2 regions of the Aeribacillus sp. FSL k6-2211 genome follow, and region 1 is predicted to be linked to the other one. Evidence: riboswitches for the same ligand, from Rfam matches in the RefSeq annotation. Region 1 holds a riboswitch; the other holds the start of a gene.
What was found. Region 1 has a riboswitch for cobalamin ahead of NSU19_RS15170 (ribonucleoside-diphosphate reductase subunit alpha). Riboswitches for the same ligand answer to the same signal wherever they lie in the genome.
Positions count from the first base shown of each region.

Region 1 (5,535 bases):
AAACGAATTGTTTCAGTTCATCTGTATCATATTCAGGATATTGCTTCAGCACCGCTTTGAAAATTTTTTCAAACAAACCTACGTGTATTTGTTCATCACGGTTAATGTAGTTAATCATCGTGCTAGTGGCTACCATCTTTTGGTTTCTGGCTAAATTATAAAAGAATGCGAAACCGGAATAGAAAAATAAACCTTCCAGTATGACATCAAAGACGATCGATTTCAACAAATTCTCCACATTCGGATTTTCTGCAAATGCTTTATAACCGTTGGTGACAAATTCATTTCGCTTCCTTAAAACCGGTTCGTTCCGCCAATATTCAAATACTTCATCCTGTACGTTTTTAGGCACGATGCTTGAGAGAATATACGAATATGAATGGTTATGAATCACTTCCTGCTGGGCGAGCAAAATCATTAAGGCGTTTATGCTCGAGTCTGTAATATAATCGGCAACTTTTCCGGCATAATCGGTTTGAATGCTGTCTAATAAAGCTAAGAGGCCGATAATTTTTAAAAATGCGTCCTGTTCTCTTTCTGAAAGCTCAGGAAATTGCTTCACATCTTGAGCCATATTAATTTCAAAAGGTGTCCAAAAGTTTGCGAGCATCCGCTTATATTTTGGATATGCCCACGGGTAGGCGACATCATCCCAATTGAGCACGTTGGAACATTTTCCGTTCACTATTGCTGTTGAACGGTTTGGTGCATCAGGATCCATAATAATTCGTTTTGTTAATGTTTGCTCCATATTAATTCCTCCTTAACTTGCACATGATTCACATTCATAAATGTCGCTTGATGTCGAACGGACATAATACGTTGTTTTCAATCCGGATTTCCAAGCAGTCAAATGAAGCTCCAGCAATTCTTTCGCTTTGATCGTGTTTAGAACGTAAAAGTTGAACGAAATGGACTGGTCAATATGTTTCTGGCGCACCGCATTTTGTTTAATGCTCCATGTTTGGTCGATCAAATAAGCGGATTTATAATACCAAGTCGTTTTTGCATTTAAGTCCGGAACAGTAACTGGAATTTTGTAGTCTTTCTTTTCCTCTGAATAAACTTTTTGGAAAATTGGATCGATGCTTGCTGTGCTTCCGGCTATAATGGAGGTCGATGCGTTCGGTGCGACCGCCATTAAATAGCTGTTGCGGATGCCAAAAGTCTGCACCTTTTCCTTTAATTCCTGCCATTTTTTTGACGTATAACCGCGGATCTCAAAATATCGGCCCGTATCCCACTCCGAGCCTTTAAAGAGAGGGTATGCGCCTTTTTCTTTTGCGAGCTCCATACTCGACTGAATGGTTAAATACGCAATTTTTTCATATAATTGATCGACAAATTGGACTGCCTCGTTACTTTCCCATGCAATTTCCTTTAGTGCAAATAAATGATGCATGCCAAACGTTCCAAGACCGATTGCACGGTATTTTTCATTTGTAAGCTTCGCCTGTAATACCGGAATGCTGTTTAAATCGATGACGTTGTCCAGCATCCGCACTTGAATAGGGATTAATCGTTCCAGAACATTATCAGTGACAGCCCGTGCCAAATTGATGGAAGAAAGGTTGCAGACGACGAAATCGCCGGGCTTTTTCACAATGACAATTTTTCCATCTTCGACATATTGTTCTTCAACAGTTGTTGAGCTTTGATTTTGCGCAATCTCTGTGCATAAATTGCTGCAATAAATCATGCCGGCATGCTTGTTTGCGTTTTTCCGATTCACTTCATCACGATAAAACATAAAAGGCGTTCCCGTTTCAAGCTGGCTGATCATAATCCGTTTCATTATTTCAATCGCAGGCACTTTTTCTTTAGATAAGGATGGATGATTCACACACTCAAAATATTTTTCCCGAAAGCTGCCGTTACCTTTTTCTTCATCATAAAAATCTTCCAGATTGAATCCCATGACTTTGCGAACTTCGTGGGGATCGAACAAATACCAGTCTCCGCGCTTTTCAACTTGTTCCATAAATAGATCAGGAATGCATACACCTGTAAATAAATCATGGGTGCGCAGCCGTTCATCTCCGTTATTTAATTTTGCATCAAGGAAAGCGAAAATATCTTTATGCCAAACATCCAAATAAACGGCAATTGCTCCTTTTCTTTGGCCGAGCTGGTCGACGCTCACCGCCGTATTATTTAATTGCTTCATCCAAGGAATGACACCTGATGAAACTCCTTTGAACCCCCGGATATCGCTTCCGCGGCTTCTGATTTTCCCCAAATACACTCCAATGCCTCCGCCGCTTTTAGAAACATTGGCAATATCAGTGTTCGAATCATAAATGCCTTGAAGGCTGTCGTCTACCGTATCAATAAAGCAGCTTGAAAGCTGACCGACTGATTTTCCTGCATTAGCCAATGTCGGTGTTGCAACCGTCATATATAAATGGCTCAATGCCCAATACGCTTCCTTTACAAGATGCAAACGTTTGGATGGATGCTCTTTCATCATTAACGTCATAGCGATGATCATAAAACGTTCCTGTGGAAGCTCAAATGTTCGTTTATGAAAATCTTTAGCTAAATACCGGTCGTAAAGGGTCCTTAATCCGATGTATGTAAACAGCTTGTCCTTCTCAGGATCAATGGCATTTCCCAGCTCCATAATTTCCTCTTTTGAATAATGCTCTAGCAAAAGAGGGCTGTAGATTCCAAGATCGGTTAATGTTTCGATTAACAAATAAAAATCGCCGTAGCCCGGTTGGTTGTAATTTCTGTTTTGGCTCGCTTCATGGTAAATTTTTTCAAGAAATACGTGTGCAGCTAAAAAAGTCCAATCCGGCTCACTTTCCGAAATGTTTGCTAAAGCTTCAATAATCAGCAGGTTTGTAAATTTTTCAAGATCATCAATCTGCTGGTATTGTAAGGTTGTCAGCACTCTTTCGCTGTATTCATGAAAGGAAAGGGACGGAAACTTTTCTTCAAGCTGCCTTAGATAAAGTTCCAAATCGCTCCTGTTAAAATGATTTTGAAAAACCTCGTATAGATTTAATGCTTTCGTAATATTCATCAAACATCCTCCTTATCAAAATAAAAAACCGCTCAGGAAGCTGAGCGGATCAAACGATGATTAAAAAGGAGGCAGTTTACAAGGCGAAACTACTCCATTCAAACCATCGTTTCATCTTCCCAACCCCCGAAGAATTAGAAACGTTCGGACAAAGGCAGGTCTCCTGACTCGTGCTTCATCCTACTTTGAATCCTTCCCATACGAAACGTACAGTGGATTATTCATTTCGTAGCACTCACAGTTGCGGGGACAGTTCCGGATTCTCACCGGATTCCCTTTTAAGCTGAAAACAGCACCTTTGTCGTTAGGTTTTCAATATATAGTATTTAATTGTTTTTGATTACACAATATATAGATTTTTGATGTTATATATTCATCATAATCGTACTTGGCGAAAATTGCAATAAAAAAGTGAGGCTGATTGAAATTTTGCAACCTCACGAAACAATTAATGAAACTGAATATCAATTTTCTTTTTGTTGTTTTCGGTTTGTTTTGGAATACGGATTTCCAAAACGCCATTTTTATATGTCGCGCTCACTTCTTCTTCTTTTACATTTGCCGGCAATGCAACAGCGCGGTGAAACCGCCCTACAAACCGTTCGCGTCTATGCATTTCTTCTTCCTTTACTTCTTTGCTTCTTTGAATTGTGCCGCTGATCGTAAGAACGTTGCGATCAAGATGAATGTCAACGTCTTCCTTTTTTTCAAGGCCGGGCAAATCACAAGTAACAATTACTTCATTAGCAGTTTCATGAATATCAAGCCGGGGGGTATTCATAGTCTCAAAGTTTTCAAAAAAATGCGGGAAGCTTTCAGAAAAAACGCGATTCATGTTTCGTCTAAATTGGTTGATCTCAGAAAAAGGATCGTAAGGAATGAGAGCCATATGATTGTTCCTCCTTTGATTTTTTTACAGAAAATATTATTTGTGTTGAGAAGAGAAATATACATATAGCAAAGTTTAAATTACTGTTTTTAATCATAAAAATATAAATAAGTCCGCTGCATCCAAATCGTTTCGTGTTTGTTGCTTTTAAAAGCACAACCTAGCAAAACTTGGTGAACGAATGGACAGCATATTGTTGTTATTAGACAAGAGTTTACATACGAAGAAAATTAAGTAAGCTGCTTAATTGCAGCCATGCTGGGAATTAACAGATCAAGCTGGATAAATTCACAATGATTGAAAACTGCTGTTGGACAACTTTATAAATTTAAAAATTATTCTTTGTTGCATATGTTACTGATAGTGGTAAAAAACTTAAAACAAAAATAATTAGAGTAGATGATAATTATTTAGTTGTATTTGTGAAAAATATTCCGGAAGGATTCATTGTATTATCTACAACAATTTTTCCAAAATACATTCACCCAGAAATTGAAGTAAGTAATGATGGTACTGTCAAGAATTTTGTGTAATGTAAGATAGATAGGGCATCTCTGAAATGGATTTAGAATAGAGAGGGCCTGTTTCTTCCACACAGGAGACTGAATATTCAGTCTCCTGTGTGGAAAGGGAGATCCCATCATCAATTTACATTATTTGGTTAATCATAACGTTCTTCAAACATTCGCTGGAGGGCTTCATGAGTTTCGGAAAATCCTCGCAACTTTCGCCCTGCCCATTTCTCATTAAAGTCTTGGATGGTCAAATACATGACTTTTTCCGCGGCTTCTAAACTGCTCAAACTGTTCATCGGCTTTAGACGTTTCCGAATCTCCTTGATCGTTCGTTCGATGGCATTGGTCGGATACTGCTTGGATCATTCATAAAGGTAAGAAGGACATCCAACTCATTTCCCCACGATTGCACTCTCGGATACTTGCTCGACCATTTTGACTCAAACTGGTGAAACATCTCCAGTGCAATTTTTTTATTCGGAGATCGATAAATGAGTTTCAAATCTTCCACCATTTCGAATTGGTCTTTTTTCCGTACACGACTGAGTGTGTTACGGACTTTGTGAACGACACAACGCTGCACATCGGCTTTCGGATAAATAGCTTTAAAGGCTTCTTCCAGCCCCGTTAGTTCATCGAATACGCTCAGAAGCACTTCCTTTACGCCTCTGTTATATAGTTGTTGGAGAATCTCCTGCCATCCATAGGCGCTTTCCTTTCCTCCTACGAAAAAATCAAGAATTTCCCGATATCCTTCTTCGTTTACACCTAACAACACATACATGACCTCTTTTTCTACCGTATCTCGACGAAGTTTTACGTACAACCCATCCAAATATAAGACGGAATAACGCTTATGTAGAGGACGAGTGTGCCATTTCTCGATGTATTCCTTCACGACATCGGTCATACGACTGATCGTTGCAGGAGAATAAGCATTCCAAAAATTCGTTCAATAAACTTGCCAATCTCCCGCGTACTCATGCCACTTTGATACATCTTGATGACAGCTTCTCCGAGCCAGCCGGTATGACGTTGGTAAGGGGCAAACAGCTGCGTTTGAATTCCCCGTTTCAGTCTCTTGGGACCAAAAGACCTTCAAT
Region 1 is NZ_CP150190.1:3,141,990-3,147,524, reverse strand. It holds gene NSU19_RS15175 (ribonucleotide-diphosphate reductase subunit beta) at 1-751, opposite strand, end outside; gene NSU19_RS15170 (ribonucleoside-diphosphate reductase subunit alpha) at 764-3,028, opposite strand; cobalamin riboswitch at 3,164-3,343, opposite strand; gene NSU19_RS15165 (Hsp20/alpha crystallin family protein) at 3,477-3,917, opposite strand; partial or broken gene NSU19_RS15160 (IS256 family transposase) at 4,579-5,535, opposite strand, start outside.

Region 2 (5,535 bases), 830 kb from region 1:
TATTCAAGAAGCCCCTGTTTATATATTTCTTCGTTTTGCTCATATTCTTCCTCATGATAAACATGATGTAAAGGCAATCGGGGTTTTTTTCCGGTATCAACGGCCGGATAGCCGACCGTTATGGCAAAAAGCGGGATGACCCGATCAGGAACTTTTAGCAGCGCCGAAACATCCTCTAAATTGTTGCGAATTCCGCCAATATAACAAATGCCAAGCCCCATGGACTCAGCGGCTAATGCAGCATTTTGCGCGGCCAATGCCGCATCAATAAGCGCAACCATAAATTTTTCTGTGCTTTCCAAGGATACCGTCACGTCTTTATCTTCCATTTCGCCTATTAGTTCGTGCCGGTGCAGATCTGCGCAAAAAACAAATAAATGGCCGCTTTTTTCCACATAGTCTTGGTTCCCCGCCAGTTCCGCAAGTTTTTTTTTCGTTTCCGGATTTTTCACCCCAATGATTGAGTAAGCTTGTATGTAACTTGAAGTCGAGGCCGATTGGGCACATTCCACAATTAAGCGTATTTGTTCATCCGTAAGCGGCCGATCTTCAAATTTTCGAACGGATCGATGGTTTAAAATGGTTTCGATCACTTTATTCATCATCATCATCCTTTCTTTTATATTCTTTTCTCAAAGTTTAACTTTTTTAGACGCCCATTTCATCGATTTTGTTTTTCGGCCAAGCAAAATGTGAAACGTAAGGATTTGGCCGTAATCGAGAGCATTTATAAGGATTTCTTATAAAAAATAAAATAAATTGAATAAAAAAGCTTATTACGACAAATTAATCTGAAAAATTAAACTTTCTATCAATTTTGTTTAAAGATATAATAAAATGTAATCTTTTTTAAAGGGGGATTTGATGAAGAATCGAAACATTATGGATTGGCCGACCTTTATCGGGGCGCTGCTTTTGCTGTTAATTGTAGCCGCTCCATTAGCAGTATTCCCTGAACAAGGCGAAGCCATTGTATTAGCTGCCAGCAGCTTTTTAACACAAAAATTTGGAATATTGTATTTAATCATGGGTGCAGCAGTATTGATTTTTATTCTTTATGTTTCTTTTAGCCGATACGGAAAAATCAAACTGGGGGATCCTTTAGAAAAGGCTGAGTTTCCGACATTATCTTGGGCAGCTATGCTTTTTTGCGCTGGAATTGGATCAAGTGTTCTTTATTGGGGAACGATTGAATGGGCTTACTACTATACGGGACCTCCATTTGGCATCGAACCTAGATCAAAAGAAGCCGTTGAATGGGCGGCCGCATATGGAATTTTTCATTGGGGACCGACGGCATGGGCCATCTATTGCCTCCCTGCCCTGCCAATCAGCTATTTCTATTATGTAAAGAAAAAACCGGTGTTAAAAGTAAGCGAAGCGTGCCGGCCTCTCATTGGCAAAAAAGCAGATGGACCAATAGGCAAAATCATTGATGTCTTGTTTATGTTTGGTTTGCTGGGCGGAGCTGGAACGACACTCGCTTTAGGGACGCCGCTCATTACAGAAGGAATTCATGAACTTTCCGGCATCGAACCTTCGATGACACTCCAAACAGTGGTTTTGCTTATTTGTACATTGATCTTCGCAGCAAGCGCTTACTCCGGTTTGCGGAAAGGCATTAAAATTTTGAGCGACATCAACCTATGGCTTGCCGTATTATTGTTGGTGTTTGTCTTCCTTGCCGGCCCGACCGTCTTTCTGGCGGAAACGGCCGTCAACAGCATCGGCATCATGCTTGATCATTACATGCGGATGTCTTTATGGACTGAACCTTTTAACAGTTTAGGACCGTTTGAACGAACAGGCTTTCCGGAATCATGGACGGTATTTTATTGGGCTTGGTGGCTCGTGTACGCTCCATTTGTCGGCTTGTTCGTCGCTAAAATTTCAAAAGGACGCACTGTCCGCGAAATGACGCTCGGAACAGTAGTATATGGAACGCTCGGCTGCATTCTCTTTTTTGGGATTTTAGGAAACTTTGGATTATTTTTAGAACTGACAGGCCAATACCATGTAACAGCTACATTAGATGAACATGGCGGATCAGCAGCCATTATCGGAATATTGAAACAATTGCCGTTAAGCAACATTGTGATTGCCGTATTTACTGTGCTTGCCGTGATCTTTTTAGCAACAACGTTTGATTCAAGCTCTTATATTTTAGCATCTGTTGTCCAAAAAGAAGTTGCCGATGAACCTTTGCGATGGAACCGTTTATTTTGGGCTTTTGCTCTTTCCGTTTTGCCGCTTATTTTAATGTACCTCGGCGGATTGTCCACATTGCAGACTGTTAGCATTATTGGCGGTTTCCCTTTGTTGTTTATTTTTGTCCTTTTAGCCGGTTCTTTTATCAAAGCGGCAAACCAAGATTTTTATTCCAGTAAATCTCAATTATTTAAAATGTATCCTAAAAAGAAAGGCGTGAAAAGAAACCTTCTCTCGAAATAACTGTTTTCCGGAAAAATCCCAACCGCTGTAAAGACCCGCAGAAAACCTTTATGTTCTGGCGGGTTTTTGTCATGTAAAGCGGAAGAAATCGCAAGCCATCTACTTTCCTAAAAAATTTTTCTTTTTAATTGCAAATGTGGTGTTGAAAAATAAAAAAAAATCCTCTATTCTGATAATTATAGTTTCATATGTGTACCAGCAACAGGTGCGTCATATTGCAGCCGCAATATGCGCTTAAAAGGGAAGTTTGGTGAAATTCCAACACGGTCGCGCCACTGTGATGGGGAGCTTTTGATCATCAGCCACTGTTTCTGCCAGAGAAATGGGAAGGAGATCAAAAGCGTTGAACCTAAGTCAGGAGACCTGCCTGTTGTATGCACTACGACCTACGCGTCATAGGGAGGAGTGAGAAGCCATGTTCATGTTGAAACCATTTGGGTGCCTCAACACGAGCTAGGATATCCAGTCCCTCTTTTATTAGCGTAAAGAGGGCTTTTTTATTGTGTTGAGCAAAAATCAAATGGGAGGTTTTCGTAATGGCAGCCATTAGTTCAAATCTTGGCTATCCGCGAATTGGCGAACGCCGGGAATGGAAAAAAGCTTTGGAATTATTTTGGAATGGAGACATTTCTGAAAGCAGCTTACTGGAAACGTTGAAAAAGATCCGTCTTTCCAACTTAAAGAAACAGCATGAAAGCGGAATTGAGCTGATTCCCATAGGAGATTTTTCGTTTTATGACCACGTTCTCGATACTGCTTTCATGTTTGGATATATTCCTTCGAGGTTCCAGCATATGGATCCCCGTTCCATCAAAACATATTTCGCAATGGCAAGGGGATCCGAAGAAGCCGAGGCTTTAGAAATGACAAAATGGTTTGATACAAATTATCATTATATCGTTCCGGAACTGGAAAATAAGCCGCCTGCTTTTTTGGAAAACCGTCTGCTCAAGCTTTACAATGAAGCAAAAGACGAACTAAATATTGAGACAAAACCTGTTGTTTTAGGGCCGATTACTTTTTTAATGCTGGCGAAAAAATATGAAAAACGAGATTTTTATAAGCATTTATCTGCTTTCATCCCAGTTTATATTCAATTGTTGACAGAGTTGCATCAAGCAGGCGCAAAGTGGGTGCAAATCGATGAGCCTGTTCTCGTTCAGGAAATTGATGAGTCATTGATTCCGTTGTTTAAAGAAGTGTATGAAGCTTTTCACGAAGCGAATCCATCTTTGAACATACTGTTGCAAACTTATTTTGAAAGTCTTTCTCACTATCAACATATCGTTTCATTGCCTGTTGCTGCTATCGGTCTTGATTTTGTACATGATGGGGGAGCCAACAGTGCAAACATCCAAAAATTCGGGTTTCCAAAAGACAAAATATTGGCTGCCGGTTTAATCAGCGGCCGCAACATATGGAGGGCATCATTAGAAGAAAAAGCAAGCAAAATTGATTTTCTCGCTCAGCATGTTGATGTTGATCGATTGATCATTCAACCTTCCTGCAGCTTGCTCCATGTGCCGGTTACCGTAAAAAATGAACACGAATTGCCGGAAATTTTAAAAAATGCTCTCTCCTTTGCAGACGAAAAATTAAGTGAAGTCCATCAGCTGACACAATATGCAAAAGGTGAATTAAGTATAAGCGATTTACGATACGATGACCGTTATTACACGCAATTTATGAATTCTGATTTTCGGACAAACCGAAACGTGCAAGAGGCAGCCGCCAAGATTGAATCCTACCCGACGAACCGTGTGGACTTTTCTGTTCGGCGCAAGCTGCATAAAAATAGATGGAACTTGCCAATTCTACCGACAACAACGATCGGCAGCTTTCCGCAAACGAAAGAAATCCGCCAAACCCGTTTAAAATGGCGGAAAGGCGAATACACAAACGAGCAATATGAGTCTATTATCAAAGATGAAATCAAAAAATGGATTGATATTCAGGAACAGCTTGAACTTGATGTATTGGTCCACGGGGAATTTGAACGAACGGACATGGTGGAATATTTCGGAGAAAAACTAAAAGGAATTGCTGTTACCAAAAACGGCTGGGTGCAATCTTACGGTTCACGCTGCGTCAGACCGCCGATCATTTATGGCGACGTTGCCTTTGATCAGCCGATGACCGTCAAAGAAAGCGTCTATGCCCAATCATTGACGGACAAACCTGTAAAAGGAATGCTGACTGGACCTGTCACCATCTTAAACTGGTCTTTTGTCCGTGATGACATTAGCTATGCGGACGTTCTTCGCCAGATTGCCCTTGCCATCCGCGAAGAAGTATTAGCTCTGGAGAAAAACGGCATAGGAATGATTCAAGTTGATGAACCTGCTATCCGTGAAGGGCTGCCGTTAAAAAGATCGAAGCAAAATCAATACATCGAAAACGCCGTCGAAGCTTTCAAACTTGCCACCAGCTCCGTCAAACCGGAAACACAAATTCATACTCATATGTGCTATTCCCAGTTTGAAGATATGATGGAAGCGATCGATAAGCTTGATGCAGACGTTATCTCGATTGAATCGTCCCGCAGCCACGGAGAACTTGTTCATGCTTTTGAAAAGTACCAATATAAACGGGAAATCGGTTTGGGCGTTTATGACATCCACAGCCCGCGTATACCTTCCGTCCAAGAAATAACCGAAAATATCGACCGTGCATTAAAAGTACTCGATGTACATCAGTTCTGGGTGAATCCTGATTGTGGTTTAAAAACAAGAGCGGTCACCGAAACTGTCAATGCACTCAAAATCATGGTGGAAGCGACAAAAGCGTATCGGCAAGCCATCGCCGCAAAACAAATTTGATCCTATTAAGCAAAAGGTACATTTGCTGACACCGTTTCAGATGTTCCTTAGAAAGGATAAAGACCGCACAATTCAACGATGACTTTCGCTGTATGAAAAATAGCGCAACCATCATTGAACACAGTTTTCTCCAAACATAAACAAAAGGCGCCCGGATTAAGGCGCCTCTTTTGATTTTGCACGCCATTTGCGAATGATTGTTCCTAAAAAAATGATTCTACAGTCTGTTTCAATTTTGCCGCACTCTTCTTGACATCGTCCGCAT
Region 2 is NZ_CP150190.1:3,972,108-3,977,642, forward strand. It holds gene nfsA (oxygen-insensitive NADPH nitroreductase) at 1-602, opposite strand, end outside; gene NSU19_RS19075 (BCCT family transporter) at 865-2,451, shown strand; cobalamin riboswitch at 2,638-2,837, shown strand; gene metE (5-methyltetrahydropteroyltriglutamate--homocysteine S-methyltransferase) at 2,988-5,270, shown strand; gene thiE (thiamine phosphate synthase) at 5,474-5,535, opposite strand, start outside.
Region 2: linked by a shared signal. The riboswitch ahead of metE (5-methyltetrahydropteroyltriglutamate--homocysteine S-methyltransferase) and the one ahead of NSU19_RS15170 (ribonucleoside-diphosphate reductase subunit alpha) in region 1 are both predicted to bind cobalamin.